DNA from 3 places in the Alloalcanivorax sp. C16-1 genome. Region 1 is predicted to be linked to each of the others. Evidence: predicted binding sites of a transcription regulator. Region 1 holds the regulator's gene; each other region holds the start of a gene.
The links. Region 1 encodes LexA, which represses DNA repair genes until DNA is damaged. Its sites were predicted from a motif close to TACTGTNTANNTANACAGTA; they were not measured.
Positions count from the first base shown of each region.

Region 1 (10,327 bases):
GCGGCCATGGCGGAGGCGTTCGTGCGCCACGGCATCGACGGGGTGTGCGTGGGCAACACCACCCTGGAGCGACCCGGCGTGGAGCGTCTGACCCACGGCGGCGAGCAGGGCGGCCTGAGCGGCGTCCCTCTCAAGCCCATCGCCGACCGGGCCCTGGAGACCATGGCCCGCGCCCTGGATGGCCGCCTGCCGATCATCGGCGTGGGCGGCATCCAAAGCGACGCCGACGCCCTCGACAAACGGCGCCTGGGCGCGGAGCTGGTGCAGGTTTATTCGGGGCTGATCTATCAGGGGCCCGGATTGGTCCGGGAGATTGTGCGGGGTTGGCCCCATTAAAAAGGGCCCGGGAGGGGCCCTGTGGGGTCGACGCGCGAAGCGCCGGCGCTGATCGGTAAGACTGGTTGTTGCGGTCAGGTCCTTTTAAGTGGGTTGCGGTCGCTGTGTAGCCTTTAAACCCTGAGAGTGTGTATGCCGGCGACGCCGACCATGCCCTGAATCTGGTCGGTGCGGCCTTCACGCCATCCGCGCATCCAGTTACCGCGAGCCTCCAGTGCGCCGAAAGGGCAGAATTCCCTGGGTCTTCCTCTGAAGCCCGCCTGATAGCCCCGGCTGTAGGCCCGCTCGTCACGGTTGCGTTTTTGTCGCTTCATAGACACTGTCCTCTTTTTCGTCGATCGCAGTGAAAGAACCTGCGCTCGCCGGGACAAAAACCGCCGCCCCGACCGGCACGTTCTCGAAAGCCTCACCTTGAGTATCCGAGAGCCGGGGGCGCCTGTCGAATAACAACTGGCCATAATGAAAGCGCGTGTTAAGCGCATGACGCATAATGGACACTTTGATGAAATGGGCTGAAAAATCAGCGCCATCAAGTACTTAAAAGGCAAAATCGATGGATTTCGTGATCACCTGTCTGCCTGGCCTTGCCCCGCTGCTCGCCGATGAGCTGGCGGAACTGGGCATGACGGTAACGGATCAGGGCCAGGCCCATGTGGGCATCAGCGGCCGCCAGCAGGACGCCCTGCGGGTGTGCCTGTGGTCGCGGCTGGCGGAGCGGGTGTTGCTGCCCCTGGCGGAACTGACCGTGGCCCCGGAAGAGGCCCCGGAGAAGCTGGCCGCGGCGGTGGACTGGCGCGCTCTGGTGGCCCCCGGCGGCGCGGTGCACCTGAGCCTGGACCACGCCAAGGGCGTGCGCGGCGACAGCCGGGTCAGCGGCAAGCTTCTGCTGCGGGCGCTGCCGCCGGACATCACCGTCAGCCCCCGGGAGAGCGGCGCCAGCGCCCTGCGCGCACGGCTGGACAGCGACACCGCCCGGCTGTGGCTGGACCTGGCCGGCCAGCCCCTGCACCGGCGCGGTTACCGGCTGGCCGGAGGCCGCGCGCCACTGCGGGAGAACCTGGCGGCGGCGCTGCTGCGCGCCGGCGACTGGCACCGTGAAGCGCGCCCGGAATTGCTGATGGACCCGTTCTGCGGCAGCGGCACGGTGCTGATCGAGGCGGCCTGGATGGCCGCCGGCGTGGCCCCGGGCGCGTTGCGCAAGGACTACGGTTTCCTCAATTGGCGGGGCTGCCGCCAGGCGCTGGCCGAGGAGGCCCTGCGCGAGGCCGCCGCCAGCCTGGAGAACAAGGCGGCGCTGCCGGCCCTGAAAGGTTTCGACGCGGACCCGGACGCGCTCAAATACGCCCGCCATAACGCGGAGCGCGCCGGCGTGGAGGGTGCCATCCACCTGGAACGCCGGGAGCTGGGCGCCCTGCGGGCGCGGGATTTCGCCAGCCGCGAAGGGCTGGTGGTGACCAACCCGCCCTGGGGCGAACGCCTGGATCAGCAGGAGCAGGCCGCTTGGCTGTACGCCGGTCTGGGCCGGCTGCTGGGCGAGAAGGCCCCGGCCTGGCGGGCGGTGCTGCTGGGCGCCGAGGTCACCGCCCTGGACCGGGCCGGCATGGACCTGGAGTCCCAATGGAAGGTGCGCAACGGCGCGCTCACCAACTTTATCCGCCTCAGCCGGCCCCGGGCGCCGCTGCCCCAGACGCCGCTGCAGGTGGGCGACACGCCCGGTTTCGAGCTGCCGGAGCCGGCCTCGCCGCTGTTCAACCGACTGCGCAAGAACGGCAAGCACCTGCGCCGCTGGATCGACCGGGAGGACATCCAGGCCTACCGGCTCTATGACCGGGACCTGCCGGAATTCAACGTGGCGGTGGACGTGTACGGCGATCAGGTGCTGGTGCAGGAGTTCAAGGCGCCGTCCACGGTGGATCCGGACAAGGCCGCCCAGCGCCGCCAGTGGGCGGTGAGCGCCACCCGCGCCGCCCTGGGCGTGCACCGCGAGCAGGTGCATCTGCGCACCCGCGAGCGCCAGAAAGGCCGCAACCAGTACCAGAAGCAGGCCACCCAGGGACGCTTCCGGGTGGTCCGCGAGGGCCAGGCCCGCTTGCTGGTGAACCTGGAGGAGTACCTGGACACCGGCCTGTTTCTGGACCACCGGCCCATGCGCCTGCGCATCGCCCAGGAAAGCGCCGGCAAACGCTTTCTCAATCTGTTCGCCTATACCGGCGCCGCCACCGTGCAGGCCCTGGTGGGCGGCGCCCGCCGGGCGGTGACCGTGGACACCTCGCGGCGCTATCTGGACTGGGCCGGCTGCAACCTGGCCCTGAACGGCTTCGCCACCGACCGCCACCCCACGGTGCGTGCGGACGCCATGGGCTGGCTGGAGGAATGCCGCGAGCAGTTCGATATCGTGTTCTGCGACCCGCCCACCTTCTCCAACAACAAGGACCGGGACGATTTCGTGGTCCAGGACCAGCACGGCGAGCTGATCCGCCGCATCATGAAACGGCTGGAGCCCGGCGGCGTGCTGTATTTTTCCTGCAACTACCGCCGCTTCGAACTGGAAGAGAGACTGCGCCGCTGGTACGCGGTGGAGGACCTGACCGCCTGGAGCCTGCCGGAGGACTTCCGGCGCGGCGGCGCCATTCACCACTGCTTCGCGATCCGTCATGCCCAGGACTGACGCCCCGCAACTGACCCTCTATACCACCCTCGGCTGCCATCTTTGCGAGCAGGCCGAGGAGCTGGTGCGCACGGTGCGCCCGGACGCCCGGCTTCACGCCGTGGACATCGCCGAGGACGATATGCTGATCGCCGAATACGGCGAGCGCATCCCGGTGCTGCGCCGGGGCGACCGGGAGCTGGGCTGGCCGTTCGGATTGCTGGACGTGAGCGCGCTGCTCGCCGATCCCTGATCCGGCGGGCGCGACTTTTTTTGGAGTGACCATGGAAAAGATCACGGTCAAGAAACTGACCAACCGCCATGTCGACAAGGTGATTCTGCGTTCGGTGGTGATTTCCATCTGCATCGTGCAGGTGGAAATCGACGGTGTGCTGTACCAGGTGGTGGACGAGCAAGGCCGGATCGTGCGTTTCAACGGCCCGGAACACGCCAACAACGTGCTCAGCCGCATGACCACCGACCGGGCGGTGCTGCTGCACCAATCGCCCTATGCGGAAATGGCCGGCCAGCCGGAAGGCGAGCCGGCGCCGCCGCTGGAAGTGGACTTCAACTGGCGGGCGGACCGCGCCTGAAGAAGGATCGCGACTTCAGTCGCGATCCGGAGCTGGCAGGTTCAAAAAACGGTAGGTATTGGCCAGAGTGCGGGCCGCCAGCTCCGCTTCCTCCTCACCGCGCAGCGCCGCCAGCCGGCGGCCGATCCAGGGCAGATGGCAGGGCTCGTTGCGGCGTTTCACCGCCGGTGCCTCCGGCAGGTCCCGGGGCAGCAGATAGGGCGCGTCCGTTTCCACCAGCAGCCGGTCGGCGGGAATGTCCGGCACCAGCGCGGCCAGGTCCTTGCCGCGCCGCTCGTCGCACACCCAGCCGGTGATGCCGATGTAGCAGTCCAGGTCCAGATAGTCGTAGAGCGGCCGGCGCTGGTCGGTGAAACAGTGCACCACGGCGGCGGGCAGCCGGTCGCGCCAGGCGCGCAGCAGGGGCAGAAAGCGCGGATGGGCGTCGCGCTGATGCAGAAACACCGGCAGCTGCTTGTCCGCCGCCAGCGCCAGCTGGCTCTCGAACGCTTTCTCCTGGTCCGGGCGGGGTGAAAAGTCCCGGTTGAAGTCCAGGCCCATCTCCCCGGCGGCGGCCACTTCCGGCTGGTCCAGCAGCCCGGCCAGTTCCGCCCGGGCGTCATCGTCGAAGCAGCGCGCGTTGTGCGGGTGCACGCCGGCGGTGGCCAGCAGCCCCCGGTCGGGAAAGTCCCGGCACAGAGCCAGGGCCTGCCGGGACTCCGCCACGCTGGTGCCGGTCAGCAGCATCAGCTCGACGCCGGCCTGGCGGGCACGCTCCAGCACCGCCTCGCCGTCATCGCGAAACTGCCGGTCGCCCAGATTGACGCCGATGTCCGCCCAGCGGGCGGTCGGGGTGCCTGCCGTGATACTCATGAAGCGGGGCGGGGCGTGGGCTGCAGCCGGGCCTCCAGCTGCTCGCGCAGGTCTTCCACGCGACGCCGGTTGGCGCCCAGATCCCAATAGCCGATGCGCGAGGCGGAGCGTACTTCGATGACGCCGTCCTCGTGCACATAGAAGGTCACATCGTCCACGAACCGCAGGATGCGGGTGGTGAAGCGGGCCTCCACCCGGGCGGGTCCCACCGCCCGGTGGCTGACCCGGGGCCAGTCCTCCAGCACCGCGTCGAGCAGCGCCAGGCTGTCGGCACGGGTGCCGGCGCCGGGCAGGGGCGCCACCCGATGGCGGTCGTCATCCGCCAGGCTGGACACGCAATTCGGTGACGACGGACAGGGGGCAAGCAAACGGGTGTCCGACATAATCGGTCTCTCCACTGACCTTTCAGTACTCTGGATTCGGGCCTCTTCTCGGGCGCCCTGGCAGCCGGCCGACACCGTCATGGCGAGCATCAACCCGGCCAGGCACAGGGCGGCGGCGATCTTTCTAGTGACGGTTCGGATCACGGATCAGTCCCACGAAAACACCTTCGATCATCAGTTCGTCCGCCGGCACCCGGATCGGCTCGTAGGCCTCGTTGGCCGGCAGCAGGGTGGCGTTGGACTTGTTCAGTTTAAGGGTTTTCACCGTGACCTCGTCGTCAATGCGCGCCACCACGATCTCGCCGGACAGGGCGGTCTGGCTTTTGCGCACCGCGATCAGGTCGCCGTCGAAGATGCCGGCGTCGATCATACTGTCGCCCTGCACCTTGAGCAGGTAGGTGGGGCGCTGCCGGAACAGGCCCTGGGGCACCGGCACGGTGCGCTCCACGTTCTCGATGGCCTCGATGGGCGTGCCGGCGGCCACCCTGCCCACCACCGGCAGCTCGTCCTCGTGCTCCAGCGCCGCTTCCAGCAGCTGGATGCCGCGGGAGCGGTCGCTGTGCAGACGGATGTAACCCTTGCGTTCCAGCGCCCGCAGGTGATCGGAGGCGGCGTTCTTGGACTGGAAGCCCATGCGCTCGGCGATTTCCGCCCGGGTCGGGGCCATGCCGGTTTCCAGCCGCGAGTCGCGGATGCAGTCCAGCACCTGTTGCTGGCGTGCGGTTAGCGTGCTGCTCATAACGTTCTCCTGGAGTGTCTCGGACACTGATAATATGAACAGTATTATATGTCCAGTGTTTTTGGAAGTACCATGGAGCCCATCAGGGGGGAGAAGGGAACCGATGCGACAGGCGAACTGGCAGCAAACGGACCGGTCACGGGTGGAGACACTGCTTGCCGGCGTGCCGTTTTTCAATGAGGTGGCCCGGGACGATCCGGCCCAGCGGTCGCGGTTGCTGGCGCGCACCGAACTGGTCGAGGCGGCCCCCGGGGACACCGTGATCCGCGCCGGGGAGGTGGAGTCCAGCCTGTATTTTCTGCTGCGCGGCCAGCTGGTGGTACTGGACGATGCGCCGCCGCACGCGGTGCTTTATTACGTGTCGCCGGGGGAGGTGTTCGGCACTCTTTCACTGTTGCTGCGGCGCGCCCGCAGCGCCACCATCCAGGTGGCGGACGCGGCCCGGGAAGCGGTGCTGGCCAGGCTGGATTTCAATGATTTCGACGACGATCGCGACACGCCCTATACCCTGGCCACGCGATTGGCGTTTTTTCACATGCTGGTGCACCAGATCCGCTGGGCGGTGGAGGTGCGGCGCATGCAGAGCCCGGACGCCGGCCTGGCCGCCGACCTGCGCAAGGTGCCGGTGTTCACCGGCGAGCGGGACAGCGAGGCGGAACTGGCCTCATTGCGGGACCAGGCCCGGGCCCTGGCGGATTTGCTGTACCGGTGGAATCATCGCCCGCCGGGGACCACCGGCAACGCCCAGCTCACCTGACCGGCCGGCCCGGTCTATTCCTTCTTCTTGCGATCCATCTTCACCGCCAGCACGTCGCAGTGGGCGCCGGGCACCAGGCCGCGGGCGGTGGAGCCCAGCAGCAGGGCCAGGCCGCTGCGGGTGTGGCTGCCCACCACGATCAGATCGGCGTCCAGGCCGTCGGCCTTGTCGACGATGGTCTTCTCGATGGAGCCCAGCTCCACATGCACCCGTTCCTTGGGCACCTGATATTGGCGCGCGTAGTTGCAGGCGGTTTCCCGCGCCTGCTTGACCAGGCCGCTCTGCAGGTCGGTCACGTCCATGGGCACGTCGGCGCCGTAGGCCAGCGCCAGCGGCTCGATCACATGGATCAGATGCAGTTCGCCCTCGGTGCCGGCGATCACGCCGGCGGCGCGGGCCAGCACTTCCGCGGACTCGTCGCTGCAGTCGATGGCCACCAGGACCTTGCGATAGGGTGCGGACACGATGTTTCTCCAGTGGCTCGGTGTCGCTTCCGAGTATAACTTGCCCGGCGCCCGCCGCCAGCCCGCCGTTGAAGGGTGCCCGGCGAGGGCGGCAAAGCCTTGCCTGGCGCGGCTTCGGCGGCCTTGACGGCGGCCGCCGGCGGGCACCCGGTCGGGGCCCGCCGGGCGGTCCGCGCTTGACCGGACAATACCGGCGCTGTCTAAATAGGCGCCCGCCGGGGCCGTGAAGGCCGCCCGGCGGCACCTCCGGACACTTGGACCGGCACGGCGATCCCGTGCGGCCCACGGGTTTTACGGAGGTTTCTTTTGGATATCCGCATCATGATCGGGTGAGCAACGAATGGGTAAGTCCCTTGTAATCGTGGAGTCGCCGGCCAAGGCCAAGACCATCAACCGCTATCTGGGCGACGACTTCGTGGTCAAGTCCAGTGTCGGCCATGTGCGCGACCTGCCGGTGAGCGGCGGCGCCAAGAAGACCACGCCCAAGGAGCGTGCCAAGGAGGCCGCCTATACCCGGTCACTGCCCAAGGAAGAACGGGAAGCCTATAAAAAGAAGAAGGCCCAGGCCCAGCTGATCAACCGCATGGGGGTGGACCCGGAACACGACTGGGACGCCCATTACGAAATCCTGCCCGGCAAGGAAAAGGTCATCGACGAGCTCAAGCGTCTGGCCGCCAATGCCGACCGCATCTACCTGGCCACTGACTTGGACCGCGAAGGGGAGGCCATTGCCTGGCACCTGCGGGAAGTGATCGGCGGCGAGGGCGAGCGGTTCGACCGGGTGGTGTTCAACGAGATCACCAAGAAGGCCATTCAGGCCGCCTTCGAGAAACCCGGCAAGCTGGACATGAGCCGGGTGGAAGCCCAGCAGGCCCGTCGCTTCCTGGACCGGGTGGTGGGCTTCATGATCTCGCCGCTGCTGTGGGAAAAGATCGCCCGGGGCCTGTCCGCCGGCCGCGTGCAGTCGGTGGCGGTGGAGCTGGTGGTGGAGCGCGAGCGCGAGATCCGCGCCTTTACCCCGGAGGAATTCTGGGAGCTGCACGCGGACACCCACAGCACCGCCAAGGCCAGTGACGAGATCCGCCTGCAGGTGACCCGCCACAACGGCGACAATTTCCGCCCCAACAACGGCGACGACGCGGCGAAGCACCGCGCCGCCCTGAAGGCCGCCGGCCAGCTGACCATCACCCAGCGCGAGGAGCGGCCCACCCGCTCCAAGCCGCCGGCGCCGTTCATCACCTCCACCCTGCAGCAGGCGGCCAGCACCCGGCTGGGCTTCGGCGTGAAGAAAACCATGATGATGGCCCAGCGCCTCTACGAGGCCGGCCACATCACCTACATGCGGACCGATTCCACCAACCTGAGCGCCGACGCGGTCAATGAGTGCCGCGCCTGGATCGACGACCAACTGGGCAGCCAGTACCTGCCCGAGAAGCCGATCAGCTATTCCAGCCGCGAGGGCGCCCAGGAAGCCCACGAAGCGATCCGCCCGTCCGACGTGAAGCGCGAAGCCAGCGGCCTGAAGGACATGGAGCGCGACGCCCAGCGCCTCTACGAGCTGATCCGCCGCCAGTTCATCGCCTGCCAGATGCCGCCGGCGGAATACCTGAGCACGACGATCACGGCGGAAGCGGACGGCTACGAGCTGAAAGCCCGTGGTCGCATTCTCAAATTCGACGGCTGGACCCGTATCCAGCCCCAGGCCTCGCGCAAGGGCCAGGAAGACACCGTGCTGCCGGACCTCAAGCAGGGCGACGTGCTGGCGGTGGACGACATCGAGGCCACCCAGCACTTCACCAAGCCGCCGGCCCGCTACACCGAGGCCAGCCTGGTCAAGGAACTGGAAAAACGCGGCATCGGCCGCCCGTCCACCTACGCGGCGATCATTTCCACGATTCAGGACCGGGGCTATGTGCGGCAGGACAACCGCCGCTTCTACGCCGAGAAAATGGGCGACATCGTCACCGACCGGCTGGTGGAAAACTTCCCCCATCTGATGGACTACAACTTCACCGCCGAGATGGAAGAAACCCTGGACGAGATCGCCGAGGGCAAGCGCGGCTGGCGCGACGTGCTCGACGAGTTCTACCGGGACTTCCTGGCCAAGCTGGAAGCCGCCCAGGGCGAGGGCAGCGGCAAGCAGGCCAAGGGCGGCATGCGCGCCAACCTGCCCACCGACACCGACATCGAGTGCCCCAAGTGCGGCCGGCCGATGCAGATTCGCACCGGCTCCACCGGCGTGTTTCTCGGTTGCTCCGGCTACAGCCTGCCGCCGAAGGAGCGCTGCACCGCCACGCTCAACCTGCTGCCCGGTGAGGAAGCGGTACGCGCCGACGACGACGAGGAAGCGGAAACCAACGAGCTGCGTCGCAAGAAGCGTTGCCCGAAATGCGGCACGGCCATGGAATCCTACCTGATCGACGAGAAGCGCAAGCTGCACATCTGTGGCAACAACCCGGACTGCGACGGCTACGTGGTGGAACCGGGCGAGTTCCGCATCAAGGGCTACGACGGCCCGACCCTGGAGTGCGAGAAGTGCGGCAACGAAATGCAACTGCGCACCGGTCGGTTCGGCAAGTTCTTCAAGTGCACCAACGACGACTGCGGCAATACCCGCAAGCTGCTCAAGAACGGTGAGCCGGCGCCGCCCCGCGCCGACCCCATCGACATGCCGCACCTCAAGTGCGAGAAGGTGGACGACCACTATTTGCTGCGCGACGGCGCCTCCGGCCTGTTCCTGGCCGCCAGCCAGTTTCCCAAGAACCGGGAAACCCGGGCGCCGCTGGTGGAGGAAATCCAGTCCGTTGCCGACAAGCTGGATCCCAAGCACAAATACCTGGCCGAGGCCCCCGCCGAGGACAGTAAGGGCCGCAAGGCGATGCTGCGCTACAGCCGCAAGGCCAAGGAGCAGTACGTGATGACCGAGGAAGACGGCAAGCCCACCGGCTGGTACGCCTTCTACCGCGACGGTCACTGGGACGTGGAAGAGAAGAAAGCCGCGCCCAAGAAAAAAGCGGCGGCCAAAAAGAAAAAGGCCGCGGCGAAGAAGAAAGCCGCCTCGCGGCGCGGTTGAGGGGCCGACCATGTCCCGAATGGTGCGAGAAAGCGAAATCAGCGGCCTGCGTGAGCGGCTGTTCTTCGCCCGCAGTCTGTTGAAAACCCTGAACGCCGACCCGGAGGCGGCGGCGGGGCCGCGGCTGGCGCTGCGCGGCGGCGTGGTGTTTCACCTGTACTCGGTGCTGGTGGGCATCGCCCGCCAGGCGGCGCGCAGCTACCAGGTGCGCGGCTACGAGGACCTGATCAGTCTGGCGGCCCTGGAGCAGGCGTTCGCCGCCGCCGCCGTGCAGGCCCCGGAAATGGGCCTGCTGGCCCGGGCCCGGGCGGACCGCGCCGACCTGGTCTGCTGGCTGGACCAGGAAATGCGCGCCGCCGTGGGCGCCGCCGGCCTGGCCCGGCGGCCCACCGCGCCGGAGGAACGGGACGCCCTCAGCCTGCGCGCCGAGGATCCCTACGCGCCGCTGGCCCAGGGCGACCTGGAGCGGCTGGCCGGCGCCGC
Region 1 covers NZ_JBKFTK010000002.1:498,985-509,311, forward strand. The annotation lists gene ACLD0W_RS09495 (quinone-dependent dihydroorotate dehydrogenase) at 1-336, shown strand, start outside; gene rmf (ribosome modulation factor) at 450-650, opposite strand; gene rlmKL (bifunctional 23S rRNA (guanine(2069)-N(7))-methyltransferase RlmK/23S rRNA (guanine(2445)-N(2))-methyltransferase RlmL) at 890-3,004, shown strand; gene ACLD0W_RS09510 (glutaredoxin family protein) at 2,991-3,236, shown strand; gene ACLD0W_RS09515 (DUF6482 family protein) at 3,268-3,576, shown strand; gene ACLD0W_RS09520 (TatD family hydrolase) at 3,592-4,428, opposite strand; gene ACLD0W_RS09525 (DUF1499 domain-containing protein) at 4,425-4,811, opposite strand; gene lexA (transcriptional repressor LexA) at 4,936-5,550, opposite strand; gene ACLD0W_RS09535 (cyclic nucleotide-binding domain-containing protein) at 5,654-6,307, shown strand; gene ACLD0W_RS09540 (universal stress protein) at 6,322-6,771, opposite strand; gene topA (type I DNA topoisomerase) at 7,112-9,844, shown strand; gene ACLD0W_RS09550 (hypothetical protein) at 9,855-10,327, shown strand, end outside.

Region 2 (10,327 bases), on a different contig from region 1:
CCGCTGTGCCCCGAAGGCCGCGAGCGCGGCTACTATCAGGACGGCGACAAACTGGTGGCCTTCGCCCTGACCCCGGGCTACGAAACCTACCGGGGGCTGGGCTGGTACGGCGTGATCGAGTGCGACCTGGGGGCCGCCGCTACAGGAAGGTGAGCCCCAGGCTGATGATCACGCCGGTGACGATCAGCAGCATCAGGCAGTAGCCCATGATGTCCTTGGCCTTGAGGCCGGCGATGGCCAGCACCGGCAGCGCCCAGAACGGCTGCAGCAGGTTGGTCCAGGCGTCGCCCCAGGCCACCGCCATGGCCACCCGCGGCACGTCGGCGCCCAGCGCCGCGGCGGCGGGCAGCATCACCGGGGCCTGCACCGCCCACTGGCCGCCGCCGGAGGGCACGAAGATGTTGACCACGCCGGCACTGATGAAGCTCCAGAACGGCAGGGTTTGATCGGTGGCGATGGAGGCGAAACCGTTGGAGATGGTGCCGGCCAGGCCGGAGTCGGTCATGATCGCCATGATGCCGGCGTAGAACGGAAACTGGATGACGATGCCGGCGCCGCCCTTGACCGCCTCGTTAAGGCTGATCAGCAGCCGGCGCGGGGTCTGGTGCAGCACGATGGCCAGGAACAGGAACATGAAGTTGACGATGTTCAGGTTCAGGCCGCCGCCCTGGCTGAAATAATGGATCGCGTAGGCGACACCGCTGAAGCCGATCAGCCAGGCCAGCACGCGGCTGTTTTCCAGATGCTCGGCGGGGCGCGACGGCGTCACGTCCGGCACCTCCGGGTCCTGGATCGCCTTGGGATCGGCGAACACGCTTTCCTCCGGCGGCGGCAGCATCAACCGGTTGATCACCGGCACCACGATGAACAGGGCCGCCACGATGGCCAGATTGAAGAACGCGAAGATGGTGTCGCCGGTGCCGATCACGCCGATCTGGCTCTCGGTGAAGTGGCCCGGCGTGGCGATGGTCAGCGGAATGGACCCGGCCAGGCCGCCGTGCCAGACCACGAAGCCGCCGTAGGCGCTGGCGATCAGCAGCGGGTAATGCACCTGGATACGGCGCGCCAGGGCCTTGGCGAACAGGGCGCCCACCACCAGACCGAAGCCCCAGTTGATCCAGCTCGCCGCCAGGGACACGTAGGTGACCAGCAGAATCGCCTGGCCCGGCGTGCGCGCCAGCGCCGCCAGCTTATCGAGGATGCCCTTGACCAGCGGCGTGCTGGCCAGCATGAAGCCGGTGACCAGCACCAGCAGCATCTGCATGGAAAAGGTGAGCAGGCCCCAGAAGCCCTTGCCCCACATGTCCATCACCGCCACCGGCGAACGGCCCTCCACCAGCATCGCCGCCAGCGCCGCCACCAGGGTCAGGATCAGCACGAAAATGTAGGGGTCCGGCAGATAGCGTTCCACCAGACGCACCAGGGGTTGGGATGCGCGATTCAACATGGCCGGGCTCTCCATAGAATTATTATTCAACGTACCAGGAATTATCCCGGGCGGCCTCGCCCGGGGCAATCAACGGGCCCGCCCTTACGACTAAAGTCGAAGTCCTGATTCAGACAGCCTGTTTACCGCTTTTTACGGTCCACCGAGCGAGACCGCGTGAAGACCGTAGTAGGCTGTGCGTTCACAGTATCCCAACAACATGACGGTTGCCTTCATGGACGACTCGCAGGCCTCGGAAACCCGCTCGGAAGAGGAAACCCGGAAACTGGTGGAATCGGTGACGGTGCGCTCGGCGATGCTCACCGGCATTTTCATTCTGCTGGTGATGTACACCCTCTATGCCGCCGCCACCCTGTTCGCGCCCCTGGTGGTGGCTTTTCTGACCAGCCTGATCTTCACCCCCCTGGTGCGGGCACTGCGGCCCCTGCGCATCCCGCCGCCGGTGAGCGCCGCGGCGGTGGTGGTGCTGGTGTTCTCGATCGTGGTCAGCGCCCTGTACGGGCTCAGTGAGCCGGCCATGGAATGGCTCGATAAGGCGCCCCGCGATCTGCGCCAGATCGAGCTGGAGTTCCGCGAACTGGCGGCGCCCATGGAAAAGCTGCGCCAGGCCCGCGAGCAGTTCGCTCTGATCACCGCCCCGGACAAAGGCGCCGGCGGTCAGGGCGAGGCGGACATGCCGTGGAGCCCGGTGGAATGGTTGATGTCCGGCACCTGGTCGGCGCTCTACGGCATCGCCATCAGCTTTATCCTTCTCTACTTCATGCTGGCCTCCGGCGACACCTTCCTGCGCAAGCTGGTGCGGGTGATCCCCCAATTCGAGAACAAGCGCGCGGCGGTGGAAACGGTGCGCGAGATCCAGAACAGCATCGCCGTCTATCTGGGCACCATCACCATCATCAACCTGTGCCTGGCGGTGGCCGCGTCCCTGATTCTGTATCTGCTCGACGTGCCCAACCCGATTCTGTTCGGCGTCATGGTCGGCCTGTTCAACTACGCCCCCTACATCGGGCCGGTGGTGAGCCTGGTGGTGATCGCCCTGGTCAGCATCCTGGAATTCAACGGCCTGTACGAAGCCCTGCTGCCGGCGGCCCTGATCCTCGGGCTGAACGTGCTGGAAGGGCAGTTCATCACGCCCACCATCGCCGGCCACCGCCTGGCACTGAGCCCGGTGATGGTATTCCTGTCGATTCTGCTGTGGGGCTGGATGTGGGGCGTGGTCGGTATTCTGATCGCGGTGCCGCTGCTGGTGTGCATCAAGCTGGTGTGCGACAACATCGACTCGCTGAGCCTGGTCTCCGAGTTCATGGGCCGCTAACGGGAACGCCCCGACACCAGGTCCGAAAAGGGCGAGTACCGCGCCGCCGCCCGGGGTAGTCTGACGCTTCCCCGGACATTGATCGCGGAGACGCCATGACCGCTCTTCTCTACAGCGAAACCGATTCCCCGCTGGGCCCGTTGCTGCTGCTGGGCGACGGCGAGGCGCTCAGCGGGCTGTACATGAACGCGCAGAAACACCGCCCGGCCCTGGAACGGGAACGCCGCCGCGACGACGCCGCCTTCCGCGCCGCCCGCGAACAACTGGCCGCCTACTTCGCCGGCGAACTGCGTGTCTTCGACCTGCCCCTGGCCCCGGCGGGCAGTGCCTTCCAGCAATCGGTATGGCGCGCCCTGCTGGACATTCCCTACGGCGACACCGCCAGCTACGGCGAACTGGCGCAACGGCTCGGCAAACCCGGCGCCGCCCGGGCGGTGGGCCTGGCCAATGGCCGCAATCCGCTGGGCATCATCGTGCCCTGCCACCGGGTGATCGGCGCCAACGGCACCCTCACCGGCTACGGCGGCGGGCTGGAGCGCAAGCAATGGCTGCTGGAACACGAACGCCGCCTGGCCGGCGGCCAGGGCGCCCTGCCCGGCTTTGGCTGACGCCCGACGGCAACCCCTGACGATGGTGCCAGAAACCTGCTAGGTTTAAGACTTCGCAAACCTCCCGGGCATCATCATGAACAACAACAGCGATGCAATCGTCGTGGGCGCCGGCCTGGCCGGCCTGGTGGCCGCGGCGGAACTGGCCGACGCCGGCAAAACCGTGACCCTGGTCGAACAGGAAGGCGAGAACGCCGTGGGGGGCCAGGCGCACTGGTCCCTGGGCGGCCTGTTCCTGGTGGACAGCCCGGAACAGCGCCGCATGCGCATCAAGGACAGCGCCGAGCTGGCGCTGCAGGACTGGCTGGGCAGCGCCGGCTTCGACCGCGACGAGGACCACTGGCCGCGCCGCACCGCCGAAGCCTTTATCGAGTTCGCCGCCGGCGAGATGCGGTCCTGGCTGCACGGCCAGGGCATGCGCTGGTTCCCGGTGGTGGGCTGGGCGGAACGGGGCGGCTCGACGGCCACCGGCCACGGCAATTCGGTGCCGCGCTTCCACATTACCTGGGGCACCGGCCCCGGCGTGGTGGCACCGTTCGAGCGGCGCGTGCGCGAACATATGGATAAAGGCCGCATCACCCTCAAGGCCCGCCACCAGGTGAGCCGGATACTGACCGCCGACGGCCGCGTCACCGGGGTGGCCGGCGAGGTGCTGTCGCCCAGCACCGTACAGCGCGGCGAACGGTCCTCCCGGGACGTGATCGGCGACTTTCAGTTCCAGGCCGGCGCCGTGATGGTGACCTCCGGCGGCATCGGCGGCAACCACGACCTGGTGCGCGAATACTGGCCCCGGGACCGCCTCGGCGAACCGCCGGCCAGCATGGTCTCCGGCGTGCCCCACCATGTGGACGGCCGCATGATCGCCATTACCCGGGAGGCCGGCGCGGCGGTGATCAACAGCGACCGCATGTGGCATTACACCGAGGGGCTGAAAAACTGGAACCCGATCTGGCCCAACCACGGCATCCGCATCATTCCCGGGCCCTCGTCCATGTGGTTCGACGCCAACGGCCGGCGCCTGCCGGCGCCCTGCCTGCCCGGCTACGACACCCTGGCCACGCTCAAGGAAATCCTGCGCAGCGGCCACGACTACTCCTGGTTCGTGCTCGACCAGTCGATCATCGAAAAAGAGTTCGCCCTGTCCGGTTCGGAACAGAACCCGGACATGACCTCCGGACAATGGAAGGAGGTGCTCAAGAGCCGCCTGGGCAAGGGCGCGCCGCCGCCGGTGGAAGCGTTCAAGCAACACGGCGAGGACTTCGTGGTGGCCGACGATCTCAAGACCCTGGTGGACGGCATGAACCGGCTCACCGGCGAGCACCGCATCGACCATCAAAGACTGCACGCGGAACTGGCCGCCCGCGATCGCCAGATGGACAACCCCTACGCCAAGGACGCGCAGATCACCGCCATCCACGGCGCCCGCCATTACCTGGGCGACAAGCTGTTCCGCGCCGCCAAACCGCACAAGATGCTCGACCCGGCCCACGGCCCGCTGATCGCGGTGCGCCTGCACATTCTTACCCGCAAGACCCTGGGCGGCCTGCACACCAACGTGGACGGCCAGGTGCTGGGCGCCGACGGCGAGCCGGTAGCGGGCCTGTACGCCGCCGGCGAAGTGGCCGGCTTCGGCGGCGGCGGCTACCACGGCTACAACGCGCTGGAGGGCACCTTCCTGGGCGGCTGTATTTTCTCCGGCCGCAACGCCGGCCGCCACGCCGCCACGGTGGTTTAGGGAGCTTCAGCGGGGGTGCATGAAGAGCTTCAGCGGGGGTGCACGAAGAGCTTCAGCGGAAGTGAACGAAGAGCTTCAGCGGGGGTAAGAGGAGCCTCAGCGCAGCTGGCTGTCCTTGCTGCCGCGTCGGTTGTAGCCCTCGGAGCGCAGGTCGTCGTCGTGCTCGCTCTGGCAGGGCACGCACAGGCGCACGCCGGGCAGCGCCTGGCGGCGCGCCTCGGGAATCGGCTCGCCGCATTCCTCGCAGTGGGTAAGACTGTCACCCGCCGGCAGACGGCTGCGGGCGTACTGCACCGAGGAATCCACGGTGCTGTCGATCTGATCCTGTACCGCGCCTTCCGGCGCCCATCCCGTGGCCATGGTGTCCTCCGTCGCGTCCATCCAGAACACACCTTCCCGGCAACGAATGCAAGCGTCCGGCGCCTTCCGTATACTGTCCTTATGAACAGTATCCCGAGACCCGTTTCATGGACGTGACCCGCAAGCTCGCCGTGCTCGCCGACGCGGCCAAATACGATGCCTCCTGCGCCAGCAGCGGCGCGCCCCGGCGCAGCTCCCGGGGCAAGGCCGGCCTCGGCAACAGCAACGGCACCGGCATCTGCCACAGCTACACGCCGGACGGGCGCTGTGTGTCCCTGCTCAAGATCCTGCTCACCAATTTCTGCCTCTACGATTGCCAGTACTGCGTGAACCGGCGCTCCAGCGACGTGCCCCGGGCGCGCTTCACCCCGGAGGAAGTGGTGCGCCTGACGCTGGACTTCTACCAGCGCAACTACGTCAGTGGCCTGTTTCTCAGTTCCGGCATCATCCGCTCGCCGGACTACACCATGGAGCAACTGGCGCGGGTGGCGCGGCTGCTGCGGGAAGAGCACGGCTTTCGCGGCTACATTCATCTCAAGACCATTCCCGAGGCGGACCCGGCGCTGATCGATCAGGCCGCCCGGTTCGCCGACCGGCTGAGCGTGAACATCGAGCTGCCCAGTGAACGGGGGCTGCGCGATCTGGCGCCGGAAAAACAGCTGGGTGGCATTCGCCGCGCCATGGGCACCATCCACGCCGGCACCGAGGCGGATCAGGCGGACAAAAGCCGCTCGCCGAAGCGGCCCCGCTACGCCCCCGGCGGCCAGAGTACGCAGATGATCGTCGGCGCCGACGCCAGCAGCGACCGGCTGATCCTGGACACCGCCGACCAGCTGTACCGCCGCTTCCGTCTCAAGCGGGTCTACTACTCCGCGTTCAGCCCGATCCCCAACAGCCCCGGCACGGTGCCGCTGCGGCCGCCGCCGTTGCTGCGCGAGCACCGGTTGTACCAGGCCGATTTCCTGCTGCGCGGCTACGGCTTCCAGCCCGGTGAACTGCTCGCCGACAACGAGCAGTTGCCGCTGGACATCGACCCCAAGCTGGCCTGGGCGCTGCGCCATCGGGCGCTGTTTCCCCTGGACCTGAACCGGGCGCCCCGCGAACTGATCGGCCGGGTCCCGGGCATCGGCCTGCGCAGCGCCGAGCGGCTGGTGGCCCTGCGCCGCCACCGCCGGGTGCGCTTCGAGGATCTGGTGCGGCTGCGCTGCGTGGTGGCCAAGGCGCGGCCGTTCGTGGTCACCGCCGACCATCGCCCGCGCGACGCCGGCCTGGACACCCCGGCCCTGCGCCGGCAGCTGGTGGACGCGCCGGTGCAGGCCAGCCTGTGGGACTGATCGAGAGGCCGCCGTGCGTATTCTCTCCGACACCCTGACCTTCGACGCCTGGCGCCAGCAGGCGCGGGCTCTGCTGGGCCAGGGCGCCGCGCCGGAAACGGTGAGCTGGGAAGCGCCGGACCGCCCTTCCCTGTTCGGTCTGTCGCCGCCGCCGGCCGCCGGCGAGGGCCCGGCGCCCCGGGTGCCGGCGGCGCTGGTGGCGGCCCTGCGGCAGGCCGCGCCCTACCGGGTGGCCGGCCGTTGGAACCTGCTCTACCGGGTGCTGTGGCGCGGCGCCCACGGCGAGCGGCAGGCCCATCTGCCCGGCGACCAGGACGGCAGCGCGCTGCAGCGGCGCATCAAGGCGGTGCAGCGGGAAGCGCATCACCTGCACGCCTTTCTGCGCTTTCAGCCGGTGGCCGACGACGACCCGCAACGGCCCCTGGACTTGCTGGCCTGGTTCGAACCGGCCCACGACATCCTGCCGTGGGCCAGTGAGCACTTTGCCCACCGCCTGGGCCGCCGGCGCTGGCTGATCGCCACACCGCAGGACGGGGTCTGGTACGACGGGGAGCGGAGCCACCATCACGCGCCCTGCCCGGAGAGCTGGCAGGCCCTGGCGCGGGCCGCCCGTGACCAGGACGACCCGTTATGGCGCACCTACTACCGCAGCCTGTTCAATCCGGCCCGGCTCAACCCCACCGCCATGCAGGGGCACATGCCGGCGCGCTTTCGCGCCCACACCCCGGAGGGCCGCGACATCCCCGGCCTGGTGGCGGACGCCCGGCGCGGCGCCCGTCGCCATGGCCAGGCCGCCGCCGTCGGCGCCCTGCCCGGCAAGGCGCTGCGGGCACCGAAATCGCCGGATGCGCCGCCACCGCCCGGTGCGCTAAAGTAGCGCACCCGTCCGACCCGCCACCCTTCGGAAGCCTTCATGTCCCTCGTTACGCCGCCGCCGCACCGCCCCAACGCCGCCGTCATGGTGACCGGGGGCATCCTCACGGCGCTGGTGGCGATTGTGTTCGCGCGGCTCGCCTATGGGGTGATTCTGCCTCCGATGCGCGAGGACCTGGCGCTGAGCTATCGGCAGGCCGGCAATCTGGGCACGGTGACCGCCCTGGGCTATCTGCTGTTCGTGCTGGTGGGCGGGGTGGCCGCCGGCCGCTGGGGCGCCCGCCGGGCGGTGGCCCTGGGGCTGTTTATTCTGACCCTGGCGTTCACCGGCCTGGCCCTGGCCTCGGACTACCGGCTGATCATCGCGCTGATGGGGCTGCTGGGCCTGGGCACCGCCTTCTGTTTCGCCCCCATGGTGTCGCTGCTGGCCACCTGGTACCCGGACAAACGCGGCCTGGTGATCGGCTGCATGAGCGCCGGGGTGGGCGCCGGCCTGTTCGCCACCGGCCTGCTGGTGCCCTGGCTGTCCGCCGCCTTCGGCGAGCATGGCTGGCGGCTGGCCTGGGGCCTGTTCGGGGCGACGGCGGCGCTGACCGTGGTGCTGGTGCTGGTGGCGGTGCGCGACCCGCAACCGGTGGCGGTGGACGACCCGCAGCGACCGGCGCCGGCGGACAAATGGCGCATCTATCGGCATCCCCGGGTGATTACCATGGCCACCGTCTATGGGGTGATCGGCATGGTCTACATCATCCAGTCGATCTTCATGGTCAGCTACGTGGTGGAGGCCGGCCACGGCGACGACGTGGCCGGCTGGCTGCTGGCCATGTCCGGGCTGCTGTCGGTGGCCAGCGGCCCGCTGTGGGGGTTGCTGTCCGACATCTGGGGGCGCGGCAACGCCCTGGCCCTGGCCATCGCCGTGGTGTCCGTGGCCATGGGCCTGCCGCTGCTGAGCCAGAGCCTGCTGACGTTCTTCCTGCACTTCCTGCTGATGGGCTGCGCCATGAACGGCGCCTTCACCATGATCCAGGCCGCCAGCACCGATCAGGTGGCGCCGCGCTTCATCCCCATCGCCTTCAGTTACGTCACCGTGTTCTTCGCCGGTGGCCAGTTTCTGGGGCCGGCCATCGCCGGCTGGCTGATCGAATTCAGCGGCGGTTTCCATCTGGCGGTGGGCTTCACCTGCGCCTCGCTACTGGTGGCGCTGCTGCTGGCTTTGCGGATCCGCGCCTTCCCGCGCACGCCGGCGGTGGCCTGAGCCCGGAACAGGCCCTAGAATGTGCCGCTTCGCCCGGCCGGGGCCCCGAACCGGCGCCGCCGGGCCCGTGATCCGGCCAGGGTGGCAAGCATGAGCAACGGCGTGCACAGCGTTTCGCAAACCTCCGTTCCGGGCGGCCGGCTGGCCCGCCTGCTGGCCGAATTGAAGCTGCTCAACGGCCAGCCGGAGACGGACTTCGCGGAACGGCTGGGGCGCCTGTTCGACCTGTCCGACACGGTAGCCCTGGACGCCGCCAACGGACACCGGGCCGCCGGCCCCTTCTTTGCCGGTCTCAAGGATTACCAGCGTCTGCGCGGCGATCTGGACAAGGCCCGCGACAAACTGGTGGCGGCCCTCACCCGGGCCTTCGAGCCGGAACAGCAAGGCACCCGCAACGGCCTGCCGGCGCCGGTGGCCGACTACGAGCCCTACCAGCAATTCTATGTGGCCCGCCAGCGACAGCTCACCGCCGGCCTGCAGCCGGTGCGCGTGCGGCTGCGCGGCGCCCTGGCCGACGCCGGCCCGGCGGCGGCGCAGCTGGCCGAGCTGGATACCGTGTTCGAGGCCACCCTGACCGCCTACGGCCGCCGCGCCTTCGGCGCCATTCCGCGCTTGCTGGCGCGCCGTTTCGAGGCGCTCAAACCGGACGGCCAGCGCCGACTGCTGGAAGACGACACCGACGACCCGGCGGCCTGGATGGCGCCGGGGGGCTGGCTGCACCGTTTTACCGGCGAAATGCAGCTGCTGCTGCTCGCCGAACTGGAGGCCCGCCTGGAACCCCCGCGCGGCCTGCTGGACGCTTTGTACAACGAGGTACGCGACCGCACATGACACGTTTTCTGTTTGCACTCGCTTTCTTTCTGGGCGCCGCCGCGGTGCTCTGGGTGGGGCTGGGCTTCGTCGCCGGCCCGCCGGTGGCACTGCTGGCCACCGCGCTGATCGCCCTGGTCTATGGCTTCGGCTTCCTGGAGCTGCTGCGCTTCCGCCGCGCCACCGACCAGCTGCGCGACACCCTGCGCTCCACGCCCTGCGACGAACAGAGCCTGGGCGGCTGGCTGGCCAGCCTGCCGGCGGACCTGCGCGGCCCGGTGCGCCGCCGGGTGGAAGGCGAACCGGCGGCGCTGCCCGGCCCGATGCTGACGCCCTACCTGTCCGGCTTGCTGGTGATGCTCGGCCTGCTGGGCACCTTCGTGGGCATGACCGTGACCCTGCAGGGCGCGGTCACCGCCCTGGACGGCGGCAGCGATCTGCAAGCGATCCAGAGCGCCCTGGCGGCGCCCATCGCCGGCCTCAGCCTGGCGTTCGGCACCTCCATCGCCGGCGTCGCCGCCTCCGCCATGCTCGGGCTGGGCGCCACCCTGTGCCGCCGCGAGCGGCTGCTGGTGGGCCGCGACCTGGAC
Region 2 covers NZ_JBKFTK010000001.1:723,476-733,802, forward strand. The annotation lists gene ACLD0W_RS03420 (methyl-accepting chemotaxis protein) at 1-153, shown strand, start outside; gene ACLD0W_RS03425 (short-chain fatty acid transporter) at 140-1,447, opposite strand; gene ACLD0W_RS03430 (AI-2E family transporter) at 1,662-2,762, shown strand; gene ACLD0W_RS03435 (methylated-DNA--[protein]-cysteine S-methyltransferase) at 2,858-3,370, shown strand; gene ACLD0W_RS03440 (FAD-binding dehydrogenase) at 3,447-5,105, shown strand; gene ACLD0W_RS03445 (DksA/TraR family C4-type zinc finger protein) at 5,202-5,465, opposite strand; gene ACLD0W_RS03450 (putative DNA modification/repair radical SAM protein) at 5,573-6,799, shown strand; gene ACLD0W_RS03455 (TIGR03915 family putative DNA repair protein) at 6,813-7,676, shown strand; gene ACLD0W_RS03460 (MFS transporter) at 7,713-8,927, shown strand; gene ACLD0W_RS03465 (DUF3348 family protein) at 9,018-9,758, shown strand; gene ACLD0W_RS03470 (DUF802 domain-containing protein) at 9,755-10,327, shown strand, end outside.
Region 2: the regulator LexA is predicted to act here: its motif matches at 5,537-5,556, upstream of ACLD0W_RS03450 (putative DNA modification/repair radical SAM protein).

Region 3 (10,327 bases), on a different contig from region 1:
TGCTCTGTATATCGGTTCTCTTGGGCATAGGTGCTAACCGTCAGGCGTGAATTCGGTGTTCAGCGATCGGCCCCGTGGGCCTCCATCAGCTCGATGAAATGATCGAACAGCGGCGCGCAGTCGTGCGGGCCGGGGCTGGCTTCCGGGTGACCCTGGAAGCTGAAGGCCGGCTGGTCGGTGCGGTGAATCCCCTGCAGGGTGCCGTCGAACAGGGACACATGGGTCACCTTGACGTTGTCCGGCAGGGTCTCGGCGTCCACCGCGAAACCGTGGTTCTGGCTGGTGATCATCACCGTGCCGTCGTCCAGGTTCTTGACCGGGTGGTTGGCGCCGTGGTGGCCGTTCTTCATCTTCACCGTGCGCGCGCCACTGGCCAGGCCGAGCAGCTGGTGCCCCAGGCAGATGCCGAAGGTGGGCAGCCCGGTGGCGACGATCTCGCGGATCGCATCGATGGCGTAATCGCAGGGCTCCGGGTCGCCGGGGCCGTTGGCCAGGAACACGCCGTCCGGCTGCATGGCCAGCACTTCGGCGGCCGGGGTCCGCGCCGGCACCACGGTGAGGTCGCAGCCGCGATCGGCGAGCATGCGCAGAATATTGCGCTTGCAGCCGTAATCGTAGGCCACCACCTTGAAGCGTGGCTCACCGCCGGGGCGGTGACCGGTGGTGCGTTCCCAGGTGCCCTCGGACCACTGGTAACGCTCCTTGACGCTCACTTCCCGGGCCAGGTCCATGCCCTTGAGACCGGGGAAGGCACGGGCGGCGGCCAGCGCTTTCTCTTCATCGATGTCGTCGCCGGCCAGGATGCAGCCGTTTTGCGCGCCCTTGTCGCGCAGAATACGGGTCAGGCGGCGGGTATCGATGTCGGCGATGGCGACGATGCCGCGTTCCTTCAGGTATTCCGGCAGGGACTGCCGGGCGCGCCAGCTGCTTACCGTCAGGGTCAGATCGCGGATCACCAGGCCGGCGGCCCAGACGCGCGCGGACTCTTCGTCCTCCGGGTTCACCCCGGTATTGCCGATATGCGGATAGGTCAGGGTCACGATCTGCTTGGCATAGGACGGATCGGTGAGAATTTCCTGATAGCCGGTCATGGCGGTGTTGAACACCACTTCACCCACGGTTTCACCCGTGGCGCCAATCGCGACACCCCGAAAGAGACTACCGTCTTCCAGAGCAAGTATGGCGGGTACCGTCAACGCAACCTCCTGGCGGATAGGGACTTGTGGAGATCGGTGGCGGGGGCCGGAACCCCTTGCGAGGTTCGCAAAAAAGCGAGATGGATTGCTCCACCTCGCTTTCAGGAAACGCGTTCTGAGGGAAAAACACCCGGTTTCACACGGCCACCCGCTCGCCCATCTTGGGCAGGCGGTATTTTAGGACGTAACCGTCCCGGTGTCACGTCACACGCCCGGATTCGCGGCAATCGCGGCTGAAAGCCGCGATAAGCGCTGTTAGCGGCCCCAGCCGGCGCTGTCGCCGGTCAGGCCGAGCACGTCCTGCATATCGAACAGGCCGCGATCATGGCCGCCCAGCCACTGGGCCGCGCGCACCGCGCCCCGGCCGAAGGACATGCGGCTGGACGCCTTGTGGGTGATTTCCACCCGCTCGCCCTCGGCGGCGAACATCACCGTGTGGTCGCCGACGATGTCGCCGGCGCGGATGGTCTCGAAGCCGATGGTGCGACGGTCGCGCTCACCGGTGCGGCCCTCGCGACCGTACACCGCGCATTCCTTCAGGTCCCGGCCGAGGGTCTGGGCCACCACTTCGCCCATGCGCAGGGCGGTGCCGGAGGGGGCGTCGATCTTGTGCCGGTGGTGGGCCTCGATCACTTCGATATCCACCTCGTCGCCGAGCACCGCGGCGGCGGTTTCCAGCAGCTTGAAGCACAGGTTCACGCCAATCGAGTAGTTGGGCGCGAAGCAGATGGCGATGTCCTCGCTGGCGTCGCGCAGCAGCGCCGTCTGTTCATCGTCCAGGCCGGTGGTGCCGATCACCAGGCGGGTGCCGGCGGCGCGGCACACCTGGATGTGGCGGGCGGTGGCCTCGGGCACGGTGAAGTCGATGAACACCTCCGCGTCGCGCACCACCTTCTCCAGGTCGTCCGCCAGGACCACGCCCAGGGCCTTACGGCCCAGCAGCTCGCCGGCGTCCACGCCGATCAGGCTGGAGCCCGGCACGTCCACGGCGGCGGCCAGCTCGGTGTCCGGATTGGCCAGGGTGGCCTCCATCAGAATCCGGCCCATGCGCCCGGCGGCGCCGATGATGCCTACTTTCATAGTGTTTCCTCAGAGCCCTTCGAAGAACCGCTTGACGCCCTCGAACCAGCTGGTGCGGCGGGGATTGTGGCGCTCGCCGCCCTTTTCCAGGGAGTCCTGGAGTTGGCGCAGCAGGTCTTTCTGGTCCCCGGACAGCTTCACCGGGGTCTCCACCACCACCTTGCACAGCAGGTCGCCGGGCGGCCCGCCCCGTACCGGGGTGACGCCCTTGCCGCGCAGCCGGAACAGTTTGCCGGTCTGGGTCTCCGGCGGCACCTTCAATTTGACCTGGCCGTTCAGGGTCGGCACATCCAGCTCGCCGCCCAGGGCCGCGTCCACGAAGCTGAGCGGCACCTCCACGTGCAGGTTCTCGCCGTCGCGCTTGAAGATGTCGTGCTCACGGACCGCCACCTGCACGTACAGATCACCGGGCGGGGCGCCGTTCATGCCCGCCTCGCCCTTGCCGGCCAGACGGATGCGGTCGCCGGTATCGACGCCGGCGGGGATCTTCACCGACAGGGTGCGCGTGGTCTGCACCCGGCCCTGGCCACCGCAGTGGCCACAGGGGTTCTCCACCACCCGGCCTTCGCCGTGGCAGGTGGGGCAGGCCTGCTGCACCGTGAAAAAGCCCTGCTGCATGCGCACCTGGCCCATGCCGTTACAGGTCGGGCAGGTCACCGGCTGCTCGCCGGCCTGGGCGCCGCTGCCGTCGCACACCTCGCAGCTGTCCCAGCTGGGCACGCGGATCTTTTCCTCGCAACCGCGTACCGCCTGCTCCAGGGTCAGCTCCAGGGTATAGCGCAGGTCGGCGCCCCGGGCCGGGCCGCGACGGCCACCGCCGCCGAAGATATCGCCGAAGATGTCACCGAAGATATCGCCGAAGCCGCCGCCACCGAAGCCGCCGGCGCCACCGCCGCCGAAGCCGCCCTGGCCGTTGACCCCGGCATGGCCGAACTGGTCGTAGGCGGCGCGCTTCTGCTCGTCGGAGAGCACCTCGTAGGCTTCCTTGGCCTCCTTGAACTTGGCCACCGCCTCCTGGTCATCCGGATTGCGGTCCGGATGGTACTTCATGGCCAGGCGTCGGTAGGCCTTTTTCAGATCCTGCTGGCCGGCGTCCTTGCCCACCCCCAGCACTTCGTAATAATCACGTTTGGACATAATTAAGGGCTGCTTTTTTACGTCGACTTTAAGCGAAGACGCCGGGCCCTGGGGCCCGGCGCTGCTGGTCCGACGTCAGACGTCTGACGTCCGACGCTTACTTCTTCTTATCGTCGTCGACTTCCTCGAACTCGGCGTCAACGACATCGTCACCGGAGGCCTTCTGCTGCTGGCCGGCGTCGGCGCCGCCCTGCTCGGCCTGCTGGGCTTCGGCATACATCTTCTGCGCCAGGGACCCGGAGGCCTCGGTGAGTGCCTTGGTCTTGGCCTCGATATCGTCCTTGTCACTGCCCTTGAGCGCCTGCTCCAGGTCGGAGATCGCCGTGTTGATGGCTTCCTTCTCCTCGTCGCTGGCCTTGTCACCCGCCTCTTCCAGGGTCTTGCGGGTGGCGTGCACCAGATGGTCGCCCTGGTTACGGGCCTGCACCAGCTCCTCGAACTTCTTGTCCTCGTCGGCGTGGGCCTCGGCGTCCTTGACCATTTGATCGATCTCGTCGTCGGACAGACCGGAGGAAGCCTTGATCTGGATCGACTGCTCCTTGCCGGTGGCCTTGTCCTTGGCGCCCACGTGCAGGATGCCGTTGGCGTCGATGTCGAAGGTCACCTCGATCTGCGGCACGCCGCGCGGCGCCGGCGGAATGTCTTCCAGGTTGAACTGGCCCAGGGACTTGTTCTGCCCGGCCTGTTTACGCTCGCCCTGCAGCACGTGCACGGTCACCGCGGTCTGGTTGTCCTCGGCGGTGGAGAACACCTGCGACGCGTTGGTCGGGATGGTGGTGTTCTTCTCGATGATCGGCGTCATCACGCCGCCCATGGTTTCAATACCCAGGGTCAGCGGGGTCACGTCGAGCAGCAGCACGTCCTTGACGTCGCCGGCCAGCACCGCGCCCTGAATGGCGGCGCCGATGGCCACGGCTTCATCCGGGTTGACGTCCTTGCGGGCGTCCTTGCCGAAGAAGTCGGCCACTTTCTTCTGCACCATGGGCATGCGGGTCTGGCCGCCCACCAGGATCACGTCGGTGATGTCGGCGGCTTTCACGCCGGCATCGGTGAGCGCGGTCTTGCACGGCTCCAGGGAGCGGGTCACCAGCTGCTCCACCAGGGATTCCAGCTTGGCGCGGGTCAGCTTCACCACCAGGTGCTTGGGACCGGTCTGGTCGGCGGTGATGTACGGCAGGTTGACCTCGGTCTGCTCCGCGGAAGACAGCTCGATCTTGGCTTTCTCGGCGGCTTCCTTGAGGCGCTGCATGGCCAGGGCGTCGCCGCCCAGGTCGATGCCGGAGTCCTTCTTGAACTGGTCGGCCAGGAAATTAATGATCGCCAGGTCGAAGTCCTCGCCACCCAGGAAGGTGTCACCGTTGGTGGCCAGCACCTCGAACTGATGCTCACCGTCCACCTCGGCGATCTCGATGATGGAGATGTCGAAGGTACCGCCACCCAGGTCGTAGACCGCGATGGTGCGGTCGCCGCCTTTCTTGTCCAGGCCATAGGCCAGGGCCGCGGCGGTGGGCTCGTTGATGATGCGCTTCACCTCGAGGCCGGCGATGCGGCCGGCGTCCTTGGTGGCCTGACGCTGGGAGTCGTTGAAGTAGGCGGGCACGGTGATCACCGCCTCGGTGACTTCCTCGCCGAGATAGTCTTCCGCGGTCTTCTTCATTTTCTTGAGGACCTGCGCGGAAATCTGCGGCGGCGCCATCTTCTCGCCTTTCACTTCCACCCAGGCGTCACCGTTGTCGGCCTTGGTGATCTTGTAGGGCACCATCTTGATGTCCTTCTGCACCACGTCGTCTTCAAAACGACGGCCGATCAGACGCTTGACCGCGTACAGGGTGTTGGTGGGGTTGGTCACCGCCTGACGCTTGGCGGCCTGACCGACGAGGATTTCGTTGTCCTCGGTGTAGGCGATGATGGACGGCGTGGTGCGCGCGCCCTCGGCGTTTTCGATTACCTTGGTTTTGTCCCCTTCCATGACAGCGACACAGCTGTTGGTGGTGCCAAGGTCGATACCAATGATCTTACCCATAATGCTCCATTCTCCTTCACACGGTCCGGACCCCTTCAGGCCGCCCGGACAGCTGAACCTTATTGACTTGCCAGCTATATGGCGGCTGGCTTGCGCTTTTCAAGAGTGCCGCGGCCGGGGCTCCGGGGAGTTCGGCGGCGCGGCGCCACGGGGCGTTCAACCGGCCTTGCTGACCACCACCCGGGCCGGGCGAATCAGACGGCCGTTGAGCAGATAGCCCTTCTCCAGCACCTCGATGACGCTGTTGGGCTCGGCGTTCGGCGCCGGCACCATGGTCATCGCTTCGTGGTGTTCCGGGTTGAACGGCTGCCCCTGGGGATCGATCTGTTCCAGGTTGTACCTGGCGAACACGTCGAGCAGCACTTTCAGGGTCAGCTCCAGGCCCTCGCGGGCGGGCTGCAGGGTCGGGTCGTCCGCGTCCAGGGTGGACAGGCCCCGTTCCAGGCTGTCGGCCACCGGCAGCAGATCGCCGGCGAACTTCTCCAGCGCGAACTTGTGGGCGCTCTCCACGTCCCGCTCGGCGCGGCGACGCACGTTCTGCATTTCCGCCTGGGCGCGCAAATCCGCCTCGGCCAGCGCCTTTTCCAGGCGGGCCACGCGCTCACGGGCCTCGGCCAGCTCCTGCTCGGCGGTGGACGCCTGGGCGTCCTCCTCGACGATCTCCGGCTCCTCGTGGGGGGCCTGCTCGTTCACCTCGGGCTGATCGTCGCCCTGCTTTTGTTTGTCCTGATCACTCATATCCACTCCAAAGTCCCCGGTTGCGGGAAAGCGAGCAAAGATATGGGAACGGCCCGGCGGGATTCAAGGGCCGTGGCGGGAACCGGCGGTGGCGCCGTTGTTACAGCTGGGTCAGGGCGGCGGACAGAATGCGCGCGGTGATGTCCACGGTGGGGATCACCCGTTCGTAGTCCATGCGGGTGGGGCCGACCACGGCGAGCACGCCCATCGGGCCGTTATCGACCTTGTAGGGGGCGGACACCAGGGAATATTCCTCGAACGGCTGGTAGCCGGATTCCCGGCCGATGAAGATCTGCACGCCATCGGCTTTGACGCTGCGTTCGAGCAAATGAAGGATGTCGCGCTTGCGGTTGAACGCCTCGAACAGATCGCGCAGCTTGCCGATGCCGCCGGCCTCGGCGCTGTCGAGCAGGTTGGACTCGCCGGACACCACGTAATCGGAGTCCTTTTGCTCCGGCCGCAGCGCCTTGCCGGCGATGTCCACGGTGGTCTGCATCAGTTCGTCGAGCTGGGCGCGGTCCGCGTCCATGGTGCTGAGCAGCCCCTCGCAGATGCTGTCCAGATCGCAGCCGGCGTAGGTGTGATTAATGTAATTGGCGGCCTGGCGCAGCTCCACCTCGCCGTATTCGCGGCTGGTCTGGATGATGCGGTTCTGCACCTCGGAGCGGTTCACCACCAGCACCACCAGCACCCGCTGGCCGGACAGTGGCAGAAACTCCACCTGGCGCAGGGTGGTCACCTCGCGGCGCGGCACCGCCACCAGCCCGGCCATGCGGGTCAGTTCGGCCAGGGTCCGGGAAGCCTGGGAGACCAGCGCCTGGTGCGACTGGTCCGGCGCCAGCAACTGGCGCAGTTCGTCGCGCAGGCGGGCGTTATCCGGGTTCTCCATGGTGGTGGACGCCAGCAGGGTGTCCACGTACAGACGGTAGCCCCGCTCGGTGGGAATACGCCCGGCGGAGGTGTGCGGGCTGGTCAGCAGCCCCATGTCCTCGAGCTCGGCCATGATATTGCGGATGGTCGCCGGGCTGACCTGCAGGCCGCCGCCGCCGGCCAGGCTTTTCGAGCCCACGGGCTGGCCGTGGCGAATATGCCGCTCCACCAGGGCCATCAACAGTCGTTGCTTGCGTTCGTTCAGTTCCAGCCGGGCCATACTTCAAATACCAGGAAAGACGTCTCAGTATAACGCGGCGTTCAGTCTACGCACCCGGCGCGCATTACGCACCCGGCACCGTCGATCCGGCGCCGGGGGCTTACACTGGCGCCGGGAATCGACTAGCATCCCGACAATACTGGCCAGAAGGACAGTCCATGCTGACCCATCTCAGTGTTCGCCATTTCGCCACCGTGGACCAGCTCGAGCTGGAGCCGGAGACCGGCCTGACCGTGATCAGCGGCGAAACCGGCGCCGGCAAATCGGTGATCATCGATGCTCTGTCGCTGACCCTCGGCGAACGGGCGGACAGCGCCGTGGTGCGCCCGGGCTGCGAACGGGCCGAGGTGCTGGCCACCTTCCACCTGGGCGACAACCCGTCCGCCCGCGCCTGGCTCGCCGAACGCGAGCTGGACGACGGCGACGAGTGCCTGCTGCGCCGCACGGTGCGCGCCGACGGTCGCTCGCGGGCCTACATCAACGGCACCCCCACGCCGCTCACCGAGGTGCGCGAGCTGGGCGAGCATCTGATCAGCATCCACAGCCAGCACGAACACCAGGCCCTGCTGCGCAAGGACACCCACCGGGCGCTGCTGGACAGCCTGGCGGAGGCCGGCGATCTGGCCGCCGAGGTGCGCGAGGCCTGGCGCCACTGGCAGCGGGCCCGGCGCGCCCACGACGACGCCCTGGCCAGCGCCCGCGAGCAGAGCGAGCGCCAGGAGCTGTTGCGCTTCCAGCTGGAAGAGCTGGACGCCCTGGCCCTGGCGGAGGGTGAACTGGCCGAGCTGGAGCAGGAACAGCAGCGCCTGGGCAACGCCGAAGCGCTGATCCGCCTGTGCCAGCAGGCGGTCACCGCCCTGTACGATGGCGAGGACAACACCATCAACGACCATCTGGGCCAGGTCAGCCACTGGGTGGAGGAAGCCCGCGCCAGTGACGACGCCCTGGCCGGCGTGTTCGACACGGTGGAATCCGCCCGCCTGCAGGTGGAGGCGGCCGCCGAGGACCTGCGTCATTATCTGGAAAAGCTGGACCTGGACCCGGAACGCCTCAACCAGGTGGAAGAGCGCCTGGGCCAGGCCTACAGCCTGGCCCGCAAGCACCGGCTGCGCCCGGAGGAGCTGGTGGAGCACCACCGCAAGCTGGCCGGCGAAGCGGACACCCTGGAGCATTTCGACGAGCACCTGGAGGCCCTGGCCAGCGCCGAGCGGGCCGCCCACGACACCTACCTGGGCCACGCCCAGGCGCTGGGCCGGCGCCGCCGTGACGCCGCCACCACCCTGACCCGGGAGGTGCAGAAGCAGCTCAAGGCCCTGGGCATGAAGGCCGCCCGTCTGGAGACCGTGGTCGAGGAAGGCAAACCCGGGCCGGACGGTCTGGAAGAGGTGGAATTCCGCTTCTCCGCCAACCCGGGCCAGCCACCCCGGCCGCTGGCCAAGGTGGCCTCCGGCGGCGAGCTGTCACGGGTGAGCCTGGCGATCCAGGTGATCTGCGCGCGCAACCTGACCGTGCCCAGCCTGGTGTTCGACGAGGTGGACGTGGGCGTGGGCGGCGGCGTGGCGGAAATCGTCGGCCGCCTGCTGCGCGAACTGGGCGGCCATGCCCAGGTGCTGTGCATCACCCACCAGCCCCAGGTGGCCGCCCAGGGCCATCAGCACTGGCAGGTGCACAAGCTGCAGGGCAAGGACACCACCCACACCCGCATTCAGCCCCTGGACGAGGGCGCCCGGGTGGAGGAAGTGGCGCGCATGCTCGGCGGCGTGGAGATCACCGCTTCCACCCGTGCCCATGCCCGGGAAATGCTCGACAAGGGCCAGCGCGTGGCCTGAAACGCCAAAACCCGGCCCGCCGGCGGGCGGGTCGGGCGATTCAGGGCAAGGCTGGCGGCGCGCCACGGCGGACACCGCGGCACAGGCTGGCGGGGCTGAAGAGGGGCTTACTTCTTGCCGGCTTTGGGCCGGACGTACAGCACCAGGGAGTGATCGACGATCTCGTAACCGTGCTGCTCGGCGATGCGGTGCTGGCGTTTCTCGATTTCCTCGTCCAGGAATTCGATCACCTCGCCGGACTCCATGCACACCATATGATCATGGTGCTCCTCGTCGGCCAGCTCGAACACCGCCGACCCGCCTTCGAAGTTGTGGCGCAGCACGATGCCGGCCTGCTCGAACTGGGTGAGCACCCGGTAGACGGTGGCCAGGCCCACGTCCTCCCCGGAGTCCATCAGCGATTTGTAGATGTCCTCGGCGCTGAGATGCCGTTCCTTGGAGGATTCCAGCTGCTGCAGGATTTTCATCCGTGGCAGGGTCACCTTCAAGCCCGCTTTCCTAAGATCCTGATTATCCAAAATAATTGCTCCGTATGCCGCCAGCGGGGATTCCCGATTCCGTGAGGAACCTTGTTCCCCTTAGACAAGTCTGTATTATCGCCCGGACATTATGCCAAGTCGAAACATCATGCCAAGGACCATTCTCGTTTCCCTGTTGTTCGCCGCCCTGCTGGCCGGCTGCAGTTCCCTGCGATTCCCCGGGGTGTACCGCATTGATATCCCTCAGGGGAATGTGGTCTCCCAGGACATGCTGGCCGAGCTGGAGCCCGGCATGACCCCGGAACAGGTGCGTTTCGTACTGGGGCCGCCCACCCTCACCGACCCGTTCACCCCGGATACCTGGCTCTACCTGCTGCATTACCAGCCCGGCAAGGCGGACACCGTGAAGCAGCAGGTGGTGGTGTATTTCGAAGGGGGCCGCTACAGCCGTTACGAAGGCCAGGCGCTGGCCGACGTGCGTGAACGCACTTCCGGCCGCCGCGACCGTGAACTGGAACTGCGCGCCGAGGACCGCCGTCGTGACGGCGGCACCGTCGATCAGGAGCCGCTCAACGACCCGGAACCGGACCCGGGCGCGCCGCCGAGCACCCCGGAAGCGACCACGGTGCCGCTGCCCCGGTCATAGTAAGCCGCTGCCCAGATCGTAGAAGGCCGCTGCCGCGCTGACAGCCCGA
Region 3 covers NZ_JBKFTK010000004.1:58,144-68,470, forward strand. The annotation lists gene carB (carbamoyl-phosphate synthase large subunit) at 1-28, opposite strand, end outside; gene carA (glutamine-hydrolyzing carbamoyl-phosphate synthase small subunit) at 60-1,196, opposite strand; gene dapB (4-hydroxy-tetrahydrodipicolinate reductase) at 1,452-2,276, opposite strand; gene dnaJ (molecular chaperone DnaJ) at 2,286-3,413, opposite strand; gene dnaK (molecular chaperone DnaK) at 3,511-5,436, opposite strand; gene grpE (nucleotide exchange factor GrpE) at 5,593-6,174, opposite strand; gene hrcA (heat-inducible transcriptional repressor HrcA) at 6,275-7,324, opposite strand; gene recN (DNA repair protein RecN) at 7,483-9,153, shown strand; gene fur (ferric iron uptake transcriptional regulator) at 9,261-9,671, opposite strand; gene ACLD0W_RS14080 (outer membrane protein assembly factor BamE) at 9,781-10,278, shown strand.
Region 3: the regulator LexA is predicted to act here: its motif matches at 7,462-7,481, upstream of recN (DNA repair protein RecN).